DNA from 4 places in the Pseudomonas batumici genome. Region 3 is predicted to be linked to each of the others. Evidence: predicted binding sites of a transcription regulator. Region 3 holds the regulator's gene; each other region holds the start of a gene.
What was found. Region 3 encodes FliA, which starts transcription of late flagellar genes. Its sites were predicted from a motif close to CTAAAGTTTNNNNNNNNNNNGCCGNTAA; they were not measured.

Region 1 (5,234 bases), 1.2 Mb from region 3:
TGCGATAGTTCGTCCTACCTTTGGAACAATCGAGTCATTGCCCATGCAAGACCTCAACGATCTCTACTACTTCGCCAAGGTGGTGGAAGCCGGTGGCTTCGCGGCGGCCGGGCGCCTGCTGGGGATTCCCAAGTCGCGCCTGTCGCGGCGTATCGCCGAGCTGGAAGAGCGCCTTGGCGCCCGCTTGCTGCAACGCACCACCCGCCAGCTGAAACTGACCGCCGTCGGCGAGCGCTACCTGCGCCATTGCCAGGCGATGTTATTGGAAGCCGAGATGGCCGACGAAGCCGTGGCCAGCATGTCCAGCGAGCCCCGCGGACGCTTGCGCGTGTCCTGCCCGGTGGGATTGGCCCAGGAGTTCATGCCCTGGGTCATCTCCAGCTTCCTGAGCGCGCACCCACTGGTCCAACTGGAAGTGCTGATGGTCAATCGCCGGGTCGACCTGGTGACCGAAGGCATCGATGTGGCCCTGCGGGTTCGCGAGCAGGGCGACGAGGACCCGTTGCTGGTAACCCGCCGCCTGCGCCAGGCGCAGACCTTCATACTGGCAACGCCGGCCTTCCTGGAGCAACACCCCATCACCCGCCTCGACGACCTCAGGAGCGTCCCCATATTGGGCGCCCTGGAGGCCGACCGACTGGTGCACCTGAGCCTGATCAATGCCGAGGGCGAAAAACGCGAGCTGACCCTCGAGGCCCGACTCGGGGTCGACGACTTCGTCGTGCGCAAGGCCTGCGCCCTCGCCGGCCTGGGTTTCACCGTCCTGCCGATGCTGTACTGTGAAGAAGAACTGGCCAACGGCACTTTCGTGCGGATACTCCCGGAATGGTCCTTGCCCGGCGGCTGGTTGCAAGCGGTCTACCCCCATCGGCGCGGCGTACTGCCGGCGGTGCGGGCCTGGATCGATCACCTGGCCGAGGTTTTCAAAAGTTGCGGAGATAAGACACTGTGAAGGGATCAAGCATAAGCCCGGAAGACATCGCGCGCTTCTGCCTGGCACTGCCCGGGGCCCGGGAAGACTACAAATGGGGCGGCGTGCGGGTGTTTTCCATTGCCGGAAACAAGATGTTCGCTGTGCAGGGGCTGCGCGGCGACTCCCTGGCGTTCAAGGTCGACAAGGAGCTGTTCCTCGGCCATGTCGACCGCCCGGGGATCGGGCCCGCGCCGTATCTGGCCAGGGCCCACTGGATCATCATGGACACGCCCTACCCGCTGGGCCGTGAAGAGCTGCACGCACTGATACAACGCTCGCATCAACTGGTGGTCGGCAAATTGCCCAAACGCGTCCAGGTCGGCCTGTTGCTATAAAAAGGACAGGTGCAGCAGGCTGGCATCAAGGAACAGGTGGTCAATCCAGAAGACCTGGTGCAACAGCACGATTACCCAGAACACCAGTTGATACGACACCTTACGGGTCTTGTGCCGAAACACCTGCTGGGCGATCAACGCCCCCGGCCAGCCGCCCAGCAGCTCGATGGCGTGCAGGACCTTTTCCGGCGTGCGCCAGGCATCGTCACGGGCCTTGCGTTTGTCGCTCCAGTACAGGAAGAACGCCAGCAGGCTGACGATCCCGTAGATCCACAGCGCCAGCGCAGGGCCGCCGGCGAGCCACATCTGCAAGGCCCCGAACCCGGGCAACGCGCAGAGCAGCAGCAACATCACCAGTTTGAGTTCGAGCTGCTGGATCGTGCGGACGGCCTGCCGGGTACGCTCCTGGTTGCGTGGCGCCGTCATCCCCGGGTCGACCAATCGACCCAGCCGAACTGCCAGGTGGCCAGGATCACCAGGCCGAAGGCGATCCGGTACCAGGCGAACGCCACGTAGGTGTGGCTGGCGATGAATTTCAACAGGCCGCGTACGGCGATCATCGCGAAGACAAAGGACGTCACGAAGCCCAGGGCGATCACCGGCAGATCCGCCATCTGGAACTGATGACGGAAACCGTAGCCGGAATACACCGCCGCGGCGACCATGGTCGGCATCGCCAGGAAGAACGAAAACTCGGTGGCGGTCTTGCGCGAAAGCCCGAACAGCAGCCCGCCGATAATCGTCGCACCGGAACGCGAGGTGCCGGGGATCATCGCCAGGCACTGGGCGAAACCCACTTTCAGGGCGTCTTTCCAGGTGATCTCATCCACCGTATCGGCATGCACCACGTGCTGGCGACGCTCGGCCCAGAGGATGATCAGGCCGCCCACCACCAGCGCGGCGGCGACGGTAATCGGGTTGAACAGGTAGGTGGCGATGATCTCCTTGAACAACACCCCCAGCACCACCGCCGGCAGGAACGCCACCAGCAGGTTGAGGGTGAAGCGCTGGGCGTTGCGCTGCGTCGGCAAGTCCCTGACCACCGAGAACACCTTGTGGCGGAACTCCCAGACCACCGCCAGGATCGCCCCGAGCTGGATGATGATATTGAAGGCCACGGCCCGTTCCCCGCCGAAGTTCAGCAGGTCCGCCACGATAATCTGGTGCCCGGTGCTGGAGATCGGCAAGAACTCCGTCAAACCCTCGACAATACCCAGAATCACAGCCTGTACGGCGGTCCAAAGATCCATTATTCCCCCATGCGGCCACGCACCCCGCGTGACACCTGAAAAATTCAACGTTCGATAATCTGCCCGCGGGCAACACGCCTCCAGCGTGCGGCACCACTTGTCGCCAAACTGTAAAAAATGTCTGAAAAATCAAACATGAACTCAGGTTTGTCGGTTTTGCGCCGAGATCCTATCAGACATGCCTGTTTGTGATTGCCCGGATACTAGCCATAAGCATACTGGCCAGGCTCGGCAAAACCTGTTTCGATACAGATCGGCGATGATCACAACAAGAAGAACAAGGAGTAGTGTCCTTATGAATAGTTTGCGAAATGTGTCGATCAGTCGGCGGTTGTGGCTCATCCTCATCGTGGCCGTGGCGATGCTGCTCACCCTGGGCCTGTTGATGCTCAAGCAGATCCATGACGACCTCTACCAGGCCAAGGCGCAGAAGACCCAGCACGTGGTCCAGGTCGCCAGTGGCATCCTCAACTACTACCACGACCTGGAAAGCGCCGGCACCCTCAACCGCGAAGTCGCGCAGAAACAGGCCCTGAGCGTGATCCGCGGGCTGCGCTACAACCAGACGGACTATTTCTGGATCAACGACCTGCGTCCGGTGATGGTCATGCATCCGGCCAACCCCAAGCTCGAAGGCCAGGACCTGTCGGGCATCAAGGACCCGGACGGCTATGCCCTGTTCAACGAAATGGTCACCCTGACCAAGGCCAAGGGCGCTGGCATGATCGACTACCGCTGGCCGAAACCGGGGGCCAGTGCGCCGGTGCAGAAAACCTCCTATGTGCAGCTCTTCGAGCCCTGGGGCTGGATCGTCGGCTCGGGCGTGTACGTCGACGACCTGCAGGACGAGTTCTACGGCCAGGTCTGGCGAGCGTCGCTGATCGGACTGGGGATTGCGCTGGTCATGGCACTGCTGGTGATGATGATTGCCCGCAGTATCGTGCGCCCCTTGCAGGAGACGGTGAACGCCATGGCCAATATCGCCAGCGGTGAAAGCGACCTGACCCGCAGCCTCGATACCCACGGGCAGGACGAAGTGACCGAACTGGCGCAGCATTTCAACGCGTTCACGGCAAAATTGCGGCGGGTCATCAGCCAGTTGCAGCTGTCCGCCAGTGCCCTGGGGCAATCATCCAGCGACTTGGGCAACGATGCGGCCCAAGCCCAGGCGCGCAGCCAGCAACAGTCGCAACAAATGGAGCTGGTGGCGACTGCCATCAATGAAGTGACCTATGGCGTGCAGGACGTGGCTCGGAATGCCGAACACGCGGCCAGCGAAATGCGCGATGCGCAAGCGCAGGCACAACAGGGGCAAGTGAACATCGATGGGAGCTTGCAGCAGATCGATCAACTGTCCAGCACCATCGATCAAGCCGTTGAAGTTATCCGCACCCTGGCCACCGAAAGCACACAGATCGGCAGCGTGCTCGAGGTGATCCGCTCGATCGCCGAACAGACCAATCTGCTGGCGCTCAACGCGGCCATTGAAGCCGCCCGTGCCGGTGAGCAAGGACGAGGTTTTGCGGTGGTGGCCGATGAAGTCCGGCTGCTGGCACAGCGCACACAAAAGTCCACGGCTGAAATCCAGTCGATGATCGAGCGCTTGCAAAGCCATTCCGAGGCGGCAGTCAAAGTGATCGGCGACAGCAGTCGTGCCTCGCAGTTGACCATTGAGCAAGCCGGGTTGGCGGGGGCCAGCCTGAACGCGATCGGCCAGGCCCTGAATAATCTCAACAGCCTGAACGCATCGATTGCCAGCGCAACCCTGCAACAGGCGCATGTGGTCGAGGACATCAACCAGAACGTTACGCAGGCTGCGGGACTGTCCCACAGCACCGCGTTGGCCGCTGAACAATCAAGCGTTGCAAGCGTGCATTTGAAGGAACTCAGTGAGCAATTGAATGGCCTGCTCAAGCAGTTTCGGGTGTAGACGCACCTTACGGTGAAACACTGCCCATGTGGGAGCGGGCTTGCCCGCGAAGAACGATAACGCGCAATGCCTGAAAAACTGCTGTGTTCGCTTCGCGGGCAAGCCACAGGGTCCGCGTCTTAACTGACCGGCTTCGGGCAAGCCCCCTCGCCACAATCCCCTCCTGCGGTACAATCGGCGACCTTTTCAACTTCACCAAGGATCCTTCATGTCCGGGCTTGAACTGTTTGCCGCCGCACTCGGCGTGATTGCCGTCTGGTTGACGGTCAAACAGAACCCCTTGTACCTGACGGCTGCGCTTTATGGCCTGTTTACGCTGATCGCCGTGCAAGGCTGGCGCGAATGGCAGGCCGACCCGGCGTTACGCGTATGAAGGTCCTGGTACTCACCGGCCCGGAGTCTAGTGGTAAAAGCTGGTTATCGGCAGAGCTTCAACGCCACTTTGGTGGGTTGCTGGTGGGCGAATACGTACGTTACTTCATCGAGCAGAACCCTCGTGATACCTGCCTTGCCGATATCCCGGAGATTGCCCGTGGTCAAATGGCCTGGGAAGACAGCGCCCGAGCCCAACGCCCTGCACTGCTGATTCTCGACACGCACCTGCTGAGCAATGTGTTGTGGAGCCAAACCCTGTTTGGCAAATGCCCCACCTGGATCGAAGACGCGCTGCTGGCAAGACACTATGACTTGCACTTGTTGCTTTCCCCTGAGGTGGTGGACTGGACGAATGACGGCCAACGCTGCCA
Region 2 (5,234 bases), 220 kb from region 3:
CACCTGCTGGTGACGTTTCTGCCAGTCGGCCTTGATCTGGGCGATCTGCTCGGGGGTCGGGTTTTCCAGGGCCGCCACTTCGACTTCCCAGTTACCGCCCAGGAGGATGTCGGTACCGCGACCGGCCATGTTGGTGGCGATGGTCAGGGCGCCAGGGCGACCGGCCTGGGCAATGATTTCCGCTTCCTTCTCGTGGAACTTGGCGTTCAGGACCTTGTGCTCGATGCCTTCCCGGTTGAGCAGGCTGGACATGTGCTCGGAGGTCTCGATGGTCGCCGTACCCACCAGCACCGGACGACCCTGGGCCAGGGAGTCCTTGATGTCGGTGATGATCGCCGCGTACTTCTCGTCGGCGGTGAGGAACACCAGGTCGTTGTAGTCCTTGCGCGCCAACGGCTTGTTCGTCGGGATGACCACGACCTGCAGGCCGTAGATCTGGTGGAACTCGAAGGCTTCGGTGTCGGCGGTACCGGTCATGCCGGACAGCTTGGTGTACAGGCGGAAATAGTTCTGGAAGGTGGTCGACGCCAGGGTCTGGCTTTCGGCCTGGATATTGAGGTTTTCCTTGGCCTCGATGGCCTGGTGCAGGCCCTCGGACAGACGACGACCCGGCATGGTACGGCCGGTGTGTTCGTCCACCAGGACCACCTGGCCTTCCTGCACGATGTATTCGACGTTGCGGTTGAACAGCTTGTGGGCGCGCAGGCCGGCATAAACGTGGGTCAGCAGGCCCAGGTTATGCGACGAATAGAGGCTCTCGCCCTCGGCCAGCAGGCCGACCTGGGTCAGCATCTCTTCGATGAACTGGTGACCGGCTTCGTTCAACTCCACCTGACGGCTCTTCTCGTCGATGGTGAAATGGCCTTCCTTGGTCACCACGCCTTCCACTTCCTCGATGTGCTGCTTGAGGCGCGGGATCAGCTTGTTGATCTCGGTGTACAGGCGCGAACTGTCTTCGGCCTGGCCGGAGATGATCAGCGGAGTACGGGCTTCGTCGATCAGGATGGAGTCGACTTCGTCGATCACGGCGAAGTTCAGCTCGCGCTGGAACTTCTCTTCCATGCTGAACGCCATGTTGTCGCGCAGGTAGTCGAACCCGAATTCGTTGTTGGTGCCGTAGGTGATGTCGGCGGCGTAGGCGGCACGCTTCTCTTCCGGCGGCTGGAACGGCGTGACCACGCCGACCGTCAGGCCGAGGAATTCATAGAGCGGACGCATCCAGTTGGCGTCGCGGCGGGCCAGGTAGTCGTTCACCGTCACCACGTGCACGCCCTTGCCGGACAGCGCGTTGAGGTAGACGCCCAGGGTTGCCACCAGGGTTTTACCTTCACCGGTGCGCATTTCCGCGATCTTGCCTTCGTGCAAGGTCATGCCGCCGATCAACTGCACGTCGAAGTGGCGCATGCCCATGATCCGCTTGCCGGCCTCACGGGCCACCGCGAAGGCTTCGGGCAGGAGTGTGTCGAGGGTCTCACCTTGGGCTATGCGGGCCTTGAACTCTTCGGTCTTGGCACGCAACTGCTCGTCCGAAAGGGCCACCATTTGCTCTTCGAAGGCATTGACGATCTGTACCGTCTTGAGCATGCGTTTGACTTCACGCTCATTCTTGCTTCCAAAAAGTTTCTTTAACAAAGGCGCAAACATATCGGCAGGTTCTTCCACACATAGGGATGGAGGGCGGCCCCGGTGAGTCGCCCGAGCAGCCCTCATGGCCGCATGCGAACGAGTATTCTACCCGGAAACGACGGTGAGGAAAGTGGCGTTGATCCACGATACTGGCACAGCGCTTTGACGGGGCCACTCTAAAGTAAGGTCTTTTTCCCGAACTTCAAGCCATCGGGAGCAGACGTTAGCCGCGGACTTTAGGGCCAAAGACGATTCACATCAATGGCCGCCGATGCCGCAGGCGCTTCTGCTACCATGGCGACTCTGTTTCTTCAGGTGTCTGAATCATGGCATTTCGCCCTCTCACGGCCCGGGCACCCGCTGTCCTGCTTCGCGAAGCCAAGCCGCTGAAAGCGATTTTTGGCCATGCCCAGCGCCTTGCGCATTTGCAGCGACTGCTGGAAAGCCAACTGCAACCCGCCGCCCGCGAACACTGCCATGTGGCCTCGTGGCGCGAAGGCAGCCTGCTGCTGATCGTCACCGACGGGCACTGGGCCACCCGCCTGCGCTACCAGCAAAAACGCCTGCAACGGCAATTGCAGGCGTTCGACGTCTTCAGCGGCCTGACCCGCATCCTGTTCAAGGTGCAGCCACCGACCGTCCCGCAGGGAGCGGCGGGCCACACCATGGATCTGTCCGTCAGTGCGGCGCAAACCATCCAGGACACCGCCGATGGCATCAGCGATCCGAACCTGCGCGCCGCCCTGGAGCGCCTGGCCAGCCACGCCAGGCCCAAGGCCTGAGCCGCCCCTCCCCCCTGACGCCACGCCACCTGCAGGAGCCATGACCACTCGGCGCCGCAGCGCAGCCCTGCGCTAATCTTTGCGCCTGCACGGTCGATAGCAAGAGCGCAACACAGAACACAATCAAAACAACAATCCGGCTCTCCCCTGAGAAGAGCCCCTAAGGAGTAGAGGAAGTATCAGCTTGCGTTCAACCTTGTCCGGCGCGCGCCCTCCTTCATCGCCTGCCTGGACAGCAAAAACCTTAGCGGACCTCGAGAGCCATGAACAAAAACCTCAAATTCAGTCACAAGATCCTGCTGGCTGCGTCGCTGATCGTGCTGACAGCCTTCGCACTCTTCACCCTGTACAACGACTACCTGCAACGCAATGCGATCCGCGATGACCTCAACAGTTATCTGCATGAAATGGGTGGCGTCGCCGCGAACGACATCCAGACCTGGCTGACCGGCCGCAGCCTGCTGATCGAAAACCTGTCCCAGTCGGTTGCCCTCAACGCGGACCCGGCCAACGTCTCCAACCTGCTGGAACAGAAAGCCATCACCACCACCTTCATGGGCGCTTACCTGGGCAACAAGGACGGCAGCTTCATCATCCGCCCGGACAGCAAGATGCCTGACGGCTATGACCCGCGTGCCCGGCCCTGGTACAAAAGTGCCGAGAACAGCAGCGGCTCGGCCCTGACCGAGCCCTATATCGACCTGGCATCCGGGCAGTTGGTGATCTCCATCGTCAACACCGTGCGCAAGGCCGGCCAGAGCGTCGGCGTGGTGGGCGGCGACCTGAGCCTGCAAGCCATCGCCGACAGCCTCAGCGCCTTGCGTTTCGACGGTAACGGCTACGCCTTCCTGGTCAGCGCCGACGGCAAGATCCTGGTGCACCCGGACAAGGCCCTGGTGATGAAAAGCCTCGGCGACGCCTATCCGCAGAACACCCCGCGCATCGGCAACGAGATCAGCGAGACCGACGTCAACGGCAAGACCCGCATCGTCGCCTTCGCCCCGATCAAGGGCCTGTCCTCGGTGAACTGGTATGTCGGCCTGTCCGTGGACAAGGACAAGGCCTTTTCGATGCTCAGCAAGTTCCGCAGCTCGGCGGTGGTTGCCACCACCGTCGCCGTGCTGATCATCATCGCCCTGCTCGGCCTGCTGATCCGCGCGCTGATGCAACCGCTGCACGTGATGACCCGCGCCATGCAGGATATCGCCGACGGCGAAGGCGACCTGACCCGGCGCCTGACGATCGAGTCCCAGGACGAGTTCGGCATCCTCGGTGCCGCGTTCAACCGCTTCGTCGAACGCATCCACACCTCGATCACTGAAGTCTCCTCGGCGACCCAGCACGTCAACGAAGTGGCCCTGCGGGTGGTCAGCGCCTCCAACTCGTCGATGCTCAACTCCGACGAACAGGCCAGTCGCACCAACAGCGTCGCTGCGGCCATCAACCAGTTGGGCGCCGCCGCCCAGGAAATCGCCCGCAATGCCGCCCAGGCCTCGAACCAGGCCAGCGACGCCCGCGGCCTGGCCGAAGACGGTCAGCAGGTGGTGGAACGCAGCATCAAGGCCATGCACCAATTGTCGGAAATGCTCGCCACCTCGAGCACCAACATCGAGTCGCTGAACAGCAAGACGGTGAACATCGGGCAGATTCTCGAAGTGATCACCAGCATTTCCCAGCAAACCAACCTGCTGGCCCTCAACGCCGCCATCGAGGCGGCCCGGGCCGGTGAGGCCGGACGCGGCTTTGCGGTGGTCGCCGACGAGGTGCGCAACCTGGCCCACCGCACCCAGGAGTCGGCCCAGCAAATCCAGACCATGATTGAAGAACTGCAGGTCGGCGCCCGGGAATCGGTCGGCACCATGGGCCATAGCCAGCGCCACAGCCTGGAAAGCGTGGAGATCGCCAACCTGGCCGGCGAGCGCCTGAGCAGCGTGACCCAGCGGATCGGCGAGATCGACGGCATGAACCAGTCCGTCGCCACGGCCACCGAGGAGCAGACCTCGGTGGTCGAGTCGATCAACATGGACATCAACGAGATCAACACCCTCAACCAGGAAGGTGTGGAGAACCTGCAATCGACGTTGCGGGCCTGTTCCGACCTGGAACAGCAGGCCGCACGGTTGAAGCAGTTGGTGGGTAGCTTCAGGATTTAAGAGCAGGGTCGGGGCTGGGCTTGTCCGCCTCCGACTCCTCCTGCAACTGCCGCCAGAGCTCGGCGGCACCGGGAAACTCGGTGCCGTCCTCGCCAGTCAGCGCTTCGCTGTCGTAACGGCTCAGACAGCCTTCACCCACGGTCGGCGGCGCCTTCGCGGTCGCCTTGTCGAGCGGATCGGCCATTACCCAACCTCCACGCCCGTCAACGGGCTGTCAGAACACCACGGTCTTGTTGCCGTGCACCAACACGCGATCTTCCAGGTGATAACGCAGGCCACGGGCCAGCACCATCTTCTCGACATCGCGGCCGAAACGCACCATGTCCTCGATGCTATCACTGTGGCTCACGCGCACCACGTCCTGCTCGATGATCGGGCCGGCATCCAGTTCTTCGGTTACATAGTGGCAGGTCGCACCGATCAGTTTCACACCCCGCAGGGACGCCTGGTGATAGGGCTTGGCGCCGACGAACGACGGCAGGAAGCTGTGGTGGATGTTGATCACCTTGTGGGCGTACTCGCGGCACAGCTCCGGCGGCAGGATCTGCATGTAACGCGCCAGTACCACCACATCGGCTTCGTGGTGCTTGACCAGGCGCGACACTTCGGCGAACGCCGGCTCCTTGTCCTGCGGGTTCACCGGCACGTGGTAATAAGGAATGCCATGCCATTC
Region 3 (5,234 bases):
CGCCCAGCGCCAGGAAATGCAAGGGCAGCCGGTGATCCTGCTGGTAGCTGGACCGGTTCGCGCGATGCTTTCGCGGTTCGGACGACTGGCGGTGCCAAGCCTGCATGTATTGGCCTACCAGGAAATTCCGGACAACAAGCAAGTGACCATCGTTGCGACAGTAGGGCCCAACGGCTGAGGTAGTGGGTTATGCAAGTTAAGCGTTTTTTCGCCGCCGATATGCGTCAGGCCATGAAGCTGGTTCGTGATGAGCTGGGTTCGGACGCGGCCATTATCGGCAACCGCCGGATTGCGGGCGGTGTCGAGCTGACGGCTGCCCTGGACTACAAGCTCTCGGCACTGTCGCCACGGGTGCCGAACATCGAGCTCGAAGACGAGCTGCGCAAGACCCAGTCGCGTATCGTCACCGCCCAGGCCGAACTGAGCCTGCGCAGCGACGGTGAAGGCGATGCGACGACCAATCGACAACTGTTCGCCGGCCTGCCACTGACCGCCGCCGAGCCGCTGATCGAACCGACCTTCGACGAACCCCGGCGTCCGGCCCCTGCGCCTGTTGCCCCGGCCCCGGCGGTGGACCAGCGGGTGTTCGACTCGATGCGTTCGGAACTCAACGGCCTGCGCGAGCTGCTGGAAGTCCAGCTCGGCTCCCTGGCCTGGAACCAGTTGCAAGGCCGTCAGCCGCAACAGGCCAACCTCTGGCGTCGTCTGCAGCGCATCGGCCTGTCCGGGCCGCTGTCGCGGGACTTGCTGGACCTGGTCAGCGAAATCGACGAGCCGCGCCAGGCCTGGCGCATGCTGCTGGCGCACCTGGCGCGGATGATCGTCACCCCCGAGATCGAGCCGCTGGAAGAGGGTGGCGTGATCGCCATGGTCGGCCCGGCCGGCATGGGCAAGACCACCACGCTGGCCAAGCTGGCGGCGCGCTACGTGCTCAAGTACGGCGCGCAGAACATCGCGCTGGTGAGCATGGACAGCTTCCGCATCGGTGCCCAGGAGCAGCTCAAGACCCTGGGACGGATCCTCAACGTGTCCGTGACCCATGTCGATCCGGGCCAGTCCCTGGCCCAGGCCCTCGATCCGCTGCTGCGCAAGCGTGTGGTGCTGATCGATACCGCCGGCCTGCAGGCCAGCGATCCGGCCTTGCGCATGCAGCTGGAAAGCCTGGCCGGACGCGGGATCAAGGCCAAGAATTACCTGGTGCTGGCCACCACCAGCCAGAAGCAGGTGCTGACCGCCGCCTACCACAGTTACAAGCGCTGCGGGCTGGCCGGTTGCATCCTGACTAAGCTTGATGAAACGGCGAGCCTCGGCGAAGTGCTGAGCCTGGCCATCAGTCACGAGTTGCCGGTGGCCTATCTGACCGACGGGCCGCGCATTCCGGATGACCTGCACCTGCCGCGCCGGCATCAGTTGGTGTCCAGGGCGGTCAGTGTACAAATGCAGGAAGAGCCCAGCGAGGAGGCCATGGCCGATATGTTCGCTGACATCTACCACAGCCCGTCCAAACGGGTGGGCTGAGATGAGTATGAAGACGTTGCAAACGACCTCCATCGAGGGTCTGCCACGCGTTGTTCCGGCAAGTGACCGCGCAGCCACTTATGTGGCCTTCCGTCTAAGCAAGACAAGGTAAGAAGAGAACATGGGCAGCATGCATCCCGTACAGGTGATCGCGGTGACCGGCGGCAAAGGTGGCGTCGGGAAGACCAACGTGTCAGTGAATTTATCCCTGGCGCTGGCTGAGCTCGGCCGGCGCGTCATGCTGCTGGATGCCGATCTGGGACTGGCGAATGTCGATGTGCTGCTGGGCCTGACCCCCAAACGCACCCTGGCCGACGTGGTCGAGGGGCGCTGCGAACTGCGCGATGTGCTGCTGCAAGGTCCGGGCGGGATTCGTATCGTGCCCGCGGCCTCGGGCACCCAGAGCATGGTGCACCTGAGCCCGGCGCAGCATGCGGGCCTGATCCAGGCCTTCAGCGACATCGGCGACAACCTCGACGTGCTGGTGATCGACACCGCCGCGGGCATTGGCGAGTCGGTGGTCAGCTTTGTCCGCGCGGCCCAGGAAGTGCTGCTGGTGGTCTGCGACGAGCCGACCTCGATCACCGACGCCTACGCCTTGATCAAGCTGCTCAACCGCGACTACGGCATGAACCGCTTCCGGGTGCTGGCCAACATGGCCCAGAGCCCGCAGGAAGGCCGCAACCTGTTCGCCAAGTTGACCAAGGTCACGGACCGCTTCCTCGATGTGGCCCTACAATACGTCGGCGCCGTTCCTTATGACGAGTGCGTGCGCAAGGCCGTGCAAAAGCAGCGTGCGGTCTATGAGGCATTCCCTCGTTCGAAATGCGCCTTGGCGTTCAAGGCTATTGCCCAGAAGGTCGACACCTGGCCGCTGCCCGCCAACCCGCGGGGCACCTGGAGTTTTTCGTCGAGCGTCTGGTGCATCAAACGAGTGCGGGACCGGTGCTATGACTGCCAGTGGCTATCGCATGTATTCCAAGTCGTCGCGTGACAGCCAGTATGAATTGATTGAACGTTATGCGCCGTTGGTCAAACGTATCGCCTATCACCTGCTGGCACGCCTGCCGGCCAGCGTCCAGGTCGAGGATCTGATCCAGGCCGGGATGATCGGCCTGCTGGAAGTCTCGACCAAGTACGACTCGAGCAAGGGGGCCAGTTTCGAGACCTATGCCGGCATTCGTATCCGTGGCGCGATGCTCGATGAAGTGCGCAAGGGCGACTGGGCGCCGCGTTCGGTTCACCGCAACACCCGCATGGTCAGTGACGCAATTCGTGCAATTGAAGCAAAAACCGGTCGTGACGCTAAAGATCACGAGGTTGCAGCCGAACTCCAATTGAGTCTCGACGATTATTACGGGATTTTGAACGATACCTTGGGCAGCCGCCTGTTCAGTTTCGACGACCTGTTGCAGGACGGCGAGCATGAAGGGCTGCATGAGGACGGTGCGAGTGCTCATCTCGAGCCGTCGCGCGACCTGGAAGATGAACGCTTCCAGGCGGCGCTGGCGGATGCGATTGCCAATTTGCCGGAGCGTGAGCGACTGGTGTTGGCGCTGTACTACGACGAGGAGCTGAACCTCAAGGAGATTGGTGAGGTGCTGGGGGTCAGCGAGTCGCGAGTCAGCCAGTTACACAGCCAGTGCGCGGCCCGCTTGCGGGGGCGTTTGGGGGAGTGGCGAGCGCGCTGAGGCGGTTTGGGAACACTGCGAACGAGATCGGCATGGCGTTTGACGCCCTGGCGGTGACTCGGCCGGATGGGGTTTCCATGCAGTCGTTGAGTGCTGTGCCGGATTGATTGAACAGCGCGTTCAGGTGCTGAACGCGTTTAAGACTGCTTGGAGGTCGAATTGGACAAGAACATGAAAATCCTCATCGTTGACGATTTTTCAACGATGCGGCGGATCATCAAGAACCTGTTGCGTGACCTCGGGTTCACCAACACGGTCGAGGCGGACGACGGTACCACCGCGATTCCCGTCCTCAACAGCGGTAGCATCGACTTTCTGGTGACTGACTGGAACATGCCCGGCATGACCGGCATCGACCTGCTGCGTCACGTACGCGCCGATGAAAAGCTCAAGCACCTGCCGGTGTTGATGGTCACCGCCGAAGCCAAGCGCGAGCAGATCATCGAAGCTGCCCAGGCCGGTGTAAACGGCTATGTGGTCAAACCATTCACGGCCCAGGCGTTGAAAGAGAAGATCGAGAAAATCTTCGAACGCATCGGCTGATGATGTCCACCACGGGGGCGCTATGGAGCACAACGAATCTTCACTGGGTGATTTTGAATTAACCCTGAAAAAACATGCCCGCGAACTGGTCGACAGCCTTGAAAAAGGCCGGTTCGGTGACGCGGTGCAAATGATCCATGAGCTGAATCAGACCCGTGACCGTGGCCTGTACCTGGAAGTCGGCAAGCTCACCCGCGAATTGCACAGTGCCATTGTCAACTTCCAGATCGACCCGCATATGCCGCAGGCCGAGGAAGTGTCGCAGATCACCGACGCCACCGAGCGCCTGTCCTATGTGGTCAGGCTGACCGAGGCTGCGGCCAACCGCACCATGGACCTGGTGGAGAGCGCGACCCCGCGGGTCAGTGGCCTGCATGAGGAAGCCAAGGCATTGAGCACCGACTGGAGCCGTTTCATGCGGCGCGAAGTCGATGCCCAGGAGTTTCGCGAGCTGGCGCGGCGGGTCGACGGTTTCCTGTCCCGCAGCGAGCAGGAGACCCGTGCCGTGTCGAGCGACCTGAACGACATTCTGCTGGCCCAGGACTACCAGGACCTTACCGGCCAGGTGATCAAGCGCGTGACCCAGATGGTCACCGAAGTGGAAAGCAATCTGCTCAAGCTGGTGCTGATGGCCAGTCAGGTCGACCGCTTTGCCGGTATCGAACATGACCGCGAAGCCATCCTCGCCGAAAAAGATCAGCAAAAAGAGCTGGCCAAGGGTGTAGGTCCGCAGATTCATGCCGATAAACGTGAAGACGTTGTATCCGGTCAGGACGATGTCGACGATTTGCTTTCCAGTCTTGGATTCTAGGAGCACCCAAACACATGAGCTTCGGCGCCGATGAAGAGATCCTTCAGGATTTCCTGGTTGAGGCCGGCGAGATTCTGGAGCAACTGTCCGAACAACTGGTCGAGCTGGAAAGCCGACCGGATGATGCGGATCTGCTCAATGCAATCTTTCGCGGTTTTCACACTGTAAAAGGGGGCGCCGGCTTCCTCCAGCTCAACGAGCTGGTGGAGTGCTGCCACATCGCCGAGAACGTGTTCGACATCCTGCGCAAGGGTGAGCGGCGCGTCGATGCGGAACTGATGGACGTGGTCCTGGAAGCGCTGGATGCAGTGAACAGCATGTTCAGCGAAGTGCGTGAGCGCGGCCCGATCACCCCGGCGACCCCGGAGTTGCTGGCGGCCTTGGCGCGCCTGGCGGAACCGGCGGGTGCCGAAGAGGTGGCCGCGCCAGTGGCCGAGGTCGTGGAGCCTGAACCGGTCGCTGAAAGCGAGTCCGGCGACATCACCGACAACGAATTCGAATTGCTGCTCGACTCCCTGAACAGCGTCAAGGCCGAAGCCGAGGCGCCGCAAGCCGTTGCCGCGGTGGAAGGCGAGGCCGGCAGTGATGAGATCACCGACGCCGAGTTCGAATCCTTGCTCGACCAGTTGCACGGCAAGGGCCAGTTCGCCCCCGATGCGGTGGCGACGCCG
Region 4 (5,234 bases), 1.6 Mb from region 3:
GGCCACGGGTGGCGAGGAGGCGTTGCCGGGGTTCTACAGCTTCGTCCAGGGCTTTGCCGATGATGCGATGAGCAACGTGCGGACGTTGTTGGCCTGATAGACCGCGTTATCGTTCATCGCCGGCAAGCCGGCTCCCACAGGGGGTATCTGTCGTTCACGAAGCTGGGGACGACAAATGACTTGTAGGAGCCGGCTAGCCCGCGGATCAGATCCTGAAACTATCCACCAACTGCTTCAAGCGACCGGCCTGCTGGGCCAATGCATCGCAATCCTTCAGGGTTTCATTCAGGTTGGCCACGCCTTGCTGGTTCAGCAGGTTGATCTGGTTGATATCGCCGTTGAGGGTTTCCACCACAGCGGTCTGCTCCTCGGTCGCGGCGGCCACCGACTGGTTCATGCCGTCGATCTCGGTAATCCGCTGGGTCACGCTGATCAGACGAGCACCGGCCTGGTTGGCGACTTCCACGCTCTCTTCGCTGGAAATCTGGCTGGCGTTCATGGTGGTCACCGCTTCCCGCGAACCGACCTGCAACGAGGTGATCATCTTGTGGATCTCCTCTGCCGATTCCTGGGTCCGGTGGGCCAGGTTGCGCACCTCATCGGCCACCACCGCAAAGCCACGCCCGGCTTCGCCCGCCCGCGCCGCTTCAATGGCCGCGTTGAGGGCCAGCAGGTTGGTCTGCTGGGAGATGCCCTTGATCACATCAAGAATGTGCCCGATGTTATCGGTGCTGGCGTTCAGCGTCTCGATCTGGGTGCAGGACAGGCTGATCTTCTGCGACAGCTCGGTCATCGCCTGGATGGTTTTTTCCACCACCTGACGCCCGTCGTCCGCCTGTTCGCTGGCACCGCTGGCGTGCTGCGAGGCATCGGCGGCATTGCGGGCGATTTCCTGGGTGGCCGCGCCCAATTGGTTGATCGCCGCCGCCACGCTGTTGGTCCGCGCGCTTTGTTCATCGGAACCGATGATCGAGGCGTTGGACGAGTTCATCACCCGCTGGGACAGGTCGTGCACCTGGCGCGTGGCCGAGGACACCTCGCTGATGGAGGCGTGGATACGCTCGACGAACTGGTTGAACGAGCCAGCGAGTTCCCCGAATTCATCCTTGTTCTCGATGGTCAGGCGCCGGGTCAGGTCGCCCTCGCCCTGGGCAATGTCCTGCATCGCGCGCCCCATGGTGGTCAACGGACGCATCAGGAACTGGATCAACAGGGTCAGCAGCACCGCGATCGCCACCACGGCAATGAACATCGCGATCAAGGCCGAAGTACGGAACTTGCTCAGCGGCGCGTAGGCCTTGTCCTTGTCGATGGACAGACCGATGTACCAGTCCGCCGAAGGCAGCCCGACCACCGGCGTGAACGAGATAATCCGCTCCTGGTTGTTCAGGGTGACTTCCTGGCTGCCCTTGGCAATCCGCAGACCGGAGCCAGGGTAGATATCCTTGAGGTTCTTCATCACCTGGTTCTTGTCCGGGCTGACGATCACCTGCCCGTCGCCACTGACCAGGAAGGCCTGGCCAATGCCACCGAAGTCCACCGAGTTGATGATCTTCACCAGGGTTTCCAGGCTCAGGTCACCGCCCACCACACCGAGCAGTTGCCCATTGCTTTTCACCGGCAGGGCGATGGTCACCACCAACCCACCGACCGAGGCCATGTAGGGCGGTGTGAGCATGGTCTTGTCCGCCATCACGGCGGACTTGTACCAGGGACGCTGACGCGGGTCGTAGCCGTCCGGCATCTTCGCGTCGGGACGCTGGGTGAAGGTGCCGTCGGTCTGGCCGACATAGGTGAACTGGAAGTTGGCGGTCAACGCGGGCTGATCGACCAGCCCCGGGTAGTCGGCCTTGCTGCCCTGATGGGCAACGTTCTGCGCCAGGTTCTCCAGTATCAGGATCCGCCCGCCCAGCCAGTTCTCTACGCTGCCGGCAGTCTGCTCACCGGCTTGCTGGATGGACGAGTCGAGGTTCTGCCGGATGGTGCTGCGCTGCAGATAGTCGTTGTACAGCGTGAACAGCGCGAAGGCGAGAACCACGACACCGGAGGCGGCCAAAAGGATTTTATGGCTGAATTTGAGATTCATTGTCATAGACTTCTTATGCCGAAAGTGGGGATGCGTGCGGGTACAACACTCGTTGTGCGCGTAGGCAGCATTCTGCGGCCGCTCTACTTTGGTGCACGCATTGCTCACCATGCTGTCGGCACCATGGGGCGAAAACTTAACTCATTTCAGGAAATGTCTGGTGGCTTTTTGCACCCCAAAAACAAAACCCCCGTCTGCGCGAGCAGACGGGGGTTTCGGAATTCAATCTTGACGATGACCTACTCTCACATGGGGAAACCCCACACTACCATCGGCGATGCATCGTTTCACTGCTGAGTTCGGGATGGGATCAGGTGGTTCCAATGCTCTATGGTCGTCAAGAAATTCTGTAGCCAGACCCGCCAGTGGATGGCGTGTCAGCAAAATCAAGGACTTCTACATAAACAAAACCCCTACCTGCGGTCGCAGATAGGGGTTTTGGAATTTAATCTTGACGATGACCTACTCTCACATGGGGAAACCCCACACTACCATCGGCGATGCATCGTTTCACTGCTGAGTTCGGGATGGGATCAGGTGGTTCCAATGCTCTATGGTCGTCAAGAAATTCGGTAGCCAGGTCGTTGGCCCTTGCGGGTTCACGCTCCAGCGAATGGGTATGTGACAGCGTGGTGTTTTGTGAGTCGCAAACTTTCGGTTCGTTTCGTCTTCACACACCGCAATCTGGTGCTCTTTCGAGTCAGCAAATTGCTTGGGTGTTATATGGTCAAGCCTCACGGGCAATTAGTATTGGTTAGCTCAACGCCTCACAGCGCTTACACACCCAACCTATCAACGTCGTAGTCTTCGACGGCCCTTCAGGGAACTCAAGGTTCCAGTGAGATCTCATCTTGAGGCAAGTTTCCCGCTTAGATGCTTTCAGCGGTTATCTTTTCCGAACATAGCTACCCGGCAATGCCACTGGCGTGACAACCGGAACACCAGAGGTTCGTCCACTCCGGTCCTCTCGTACTAGGAGCAGCCCCTCTCAAATCTCAAACGTCCACGGCAGATAGGGACCGAACTGTCTCACGACGTTCTAAACCCAGCTCGCGTACCACTTTAAATGGCGAACAGCCATACCCTTGGGACCGGCTTCAGCCCCAGGATGTGATGAGCCGACATCGAGGTGCCAAACACCGCCGTCGATATGAACTCTTGGGCGGTATCAGCCTGTTATCCCCGGAGTACCTTTTATCCGTTGAGCGATGGCCCTTCCATACAGAACCACCGGATCACTAAGACCTACTTTCGTACCTGCTCGACGTGTCTGTCTCGCAGTCAAGCGCGCTTTTGCCTTTATACTCTACGACCGATTTCCGACCGGTCTGAGCGCACCTTCGTACTCCTCCGTTACTCTTTAGGAGGAGACCGCCCCAGTCAAACTACCCACCATACACTGTCCTCGATCCGGATAACGGACCTGAGTTAGAACCTCAAAGTTGCCAGGGTGGTATTTCAAGGATGGCTCCACGCAGACTGGCGTCCACGCTTCAAAGCCTCCCACCTATCCTACACAAGCAAATTCAAAGTCCAGTGCAAAGCTATAGTAAAGGTTCACGGGGTCTTTCCGTCTAGCCGCGGATACACTGCATCTTCACAGCGATTTCAATTTCACTGAGTCTCGGGTGGAGACAGCGCCGCCATCGTTACGCCATTCGTGCAGGTCGGAACTTACCCGACAAGGAATTTCGCTACCTTAGGACCGTTATAGTTACGGCCGCCGTTTACCGGGGCTTCGATCAAGAGCTTCGCGTTAGCTAACCCCATCAATTAACCTTCCGGCACCGGGCAGGCGTCACACCCTATACGTCCACTTTCGTGTTTGCAGAGTGCTGTGTTTTTAATAAACAGTCGCAGCGGCCTGGTATCTTCGACCGGCATGGGCTTACGGAGCAAGTCCTTCACCCTCACCGGCGCACCTTCTCCCGAAGTTACGGTGCCATTTTGCCTAGTTCCTTCACCCGAGTTCTCTCAAGCGCCTTGGTATTCTCTACCCAACCACCTGTGTCGGTTTGGGGTACGGTTCCTGGTTACCTGAAGCTTAGAAGCTTTTCTTGGAAGCATGGCATCAACCACTTCGCGTCCTAAAGGACACTCGTCATCAGCTCTCGGCCTTAGACTCCCGGATTTACCTAAGAGTCCAGCCTACCACCTTAAACTTGGACAACCAACGCCAAGCTGGCCTAGCCTTCTCCGTCCCTCCATCGCAATAACCAGAAGTACAGGAATATTAACCTGTTTTCCATCGACTACGCTTTTCAGCCTCGCCTTAGGGACCGACTAACCCTGCGTCGATTAACGTTGCGCAGGAAACCTTGGTCTTTCGGCGTGGGTGTTTTTCACACCCATTGTCGTTACTCATGTCAGCATTCGCACTTCTGATACCTCCAGCAAGCTTCTCAACTCACCTTCACAGGCTTACAGAACGCTCCTCTACCGCATCACTTACGTGATACCCGTAGCTTCGGTGCATGGTTTGAGCCCCGTTACATCTTCCGCGCAGGCCGACTCGACTAGTGAGCTATTACGCTTTCTTTAAAGGGTGGCTGCTTCTAAGCCAACCTCCTAGCTGTCTAAGCCTTCCCACATCGTTTCCCACTTAACCATGACTTTGGGACCTTAGCTGACGGTCTGGGTTGTTTCCCTTTTCACGACGGACGTTAGCACCCGCCGTGTGTCTCCCATGCTCGGCACTTGTAGGTATTCGGAGTTTGCATCGGTTTGGTAAGTCGGGATGACCCCCTAGCCGAAACAGTGCTCTACCCCCTACAGTGATACATGAGGCGCTACCTAAATAGCTTTCGAGGAGAACCAGCTATCTCCGAGCTTGATTAGCCTTTCACTCCGATCCACAGGTCATCCGCTAACTTTTCAACGGTAGTCGGTTCGGTCCTCCAGTCAGTGTTACCTAACCTTCAACCTGCCCATGGATAGATCGCCCGGTTTCGGGTCTATACCCAGCGACTAAACGCCCTATTAAGACTCGCTTTCGCTACGCCTCCCCTATTCGGTTAAGCTCGCCACTGAATATAAGTCGCTGACCCATTATACAAAAGGTACGCAGTCACAGAACAAAGTCTGCTCCCACTGCTTGTACGCATACGGTTTCAGGATCTATTTCACTCCCCTCTCCGGGGTTCTTTTC

Region 1: the regulator FliA is predicted to act here: its motif matches at 2,699-2,726, upstream of NUH87_RS03420 (methyl-accepting chemotaxis protein).
Region 2: the regulator FliA is predicted to act here: its motif matches at 2,481-2,508, upstream of NUH87_RS10400 (methyl-accepting chemotaxis protein).
Region 4: the regulator FliA is predicted to act here: its motif matches at 2,199-2,226, upstream of NUH87_RS16530 (methyl-accepting chemotaxis protein).

The regions. Positions count from the first base shown of each region.
Region 1 is NZ_CP144470.1:848,104-853,337, forward strand. Features, by position in the region: gene NUH87_RS03400 (LysR substrate-binding domain-containing protein) at 44-952, shown strand; gene NUH87_RS03405 (MmcQ/YjbR family DNA-binding protein) at 964-1,308, shown strand; gene NUH87_RS03410 (DUF1294 domain-containing protein) at 1,303-1,734, opposite strand; gene NUH87_RS03415 (undecaprenyl-diphosphate phosphatase) at 1,731-2,558, opposite strand; gene NUH87_RS03420 (methyl-accepting chemotaxis protein) at 2,854-4,488, shown strand; partial or broken gene NUH87_RS03430 (nicotinamide riboside transporter PnuC) at 4,727-4,861, shown strand; gene NUH87_RS03435 (AAA family ATPase) at 4,858-5,234, shown strand, end outside.
Region 2 is NZ_CP144470.1:2,315,997-2,321,230, forward strand. Features, by position in the region: gene secA (preprotein translocase subunit SecA) at 1-1,644, opposite strand, end outside; gene NUH87_RS10395 (DUF721 domain-containing protein) at 1,953-2,408, shown strand; gene NUH87_RS10400 (methyl-accepting chemotaxis protein) at 2,672-4,561, shown strand; gene NUH87_RS10405 (hypothetical protein) at 4,551-4,745, opposite strand; gene purU (formyltetrahydrofolate deformylase) at 4,776-5,234, opposite strand, start outside.
Region 3 is NZ_CP144470.1:2,094,648-2,099,881, reverse strand. Features, by position in the region: gene flhA (flagellar biosynthesis protein FlhA) at 1-178, shown strand, start outside; gene flhF (flagellar biosynthesis protein FlhF) at 190-1,518, shown strand; partial or broken gene fleN (flagellar synthesis regulator FleN) at 1,640-2,472, shown strand; gene fliA (RNA polymerase sigma factor FliA) at 2,469-3,209, shown strand; gene NUH87_RS09280 (chemotaxis response regulator CheY) at 3,381-3,752, shown strand; gene NUH87_RS09275 (protein phosphatase CheZ) at 3,775-4,563, shown strand; gene NUH87_RS09270 (chemotaxis protein CheA) at 4,578-5,234, shown strand, end outside.
Region 4 is NZ_CP144470.1:3,676,784-3,682,017, forward strand. Features, by position in the region: gene NUH87_RS16525 (SRPBCC family protein) at 1-97, shown strand, start outside; gene NUH87_RS16530 (methyl-accepting chemotaxis protein) at 206-2,086, opposite strand; rRNA gene rrf (5S ribosomal RNA) at 2,313-2,428, opposite strand; rRNA gene rrf (5S ribosomal RNA) at 2,536-2,651, opposite strand; rRNA gene NUH87_RS16545 (23S ribosomal RNA) at 2,810-5,234, opposite strand, start outside.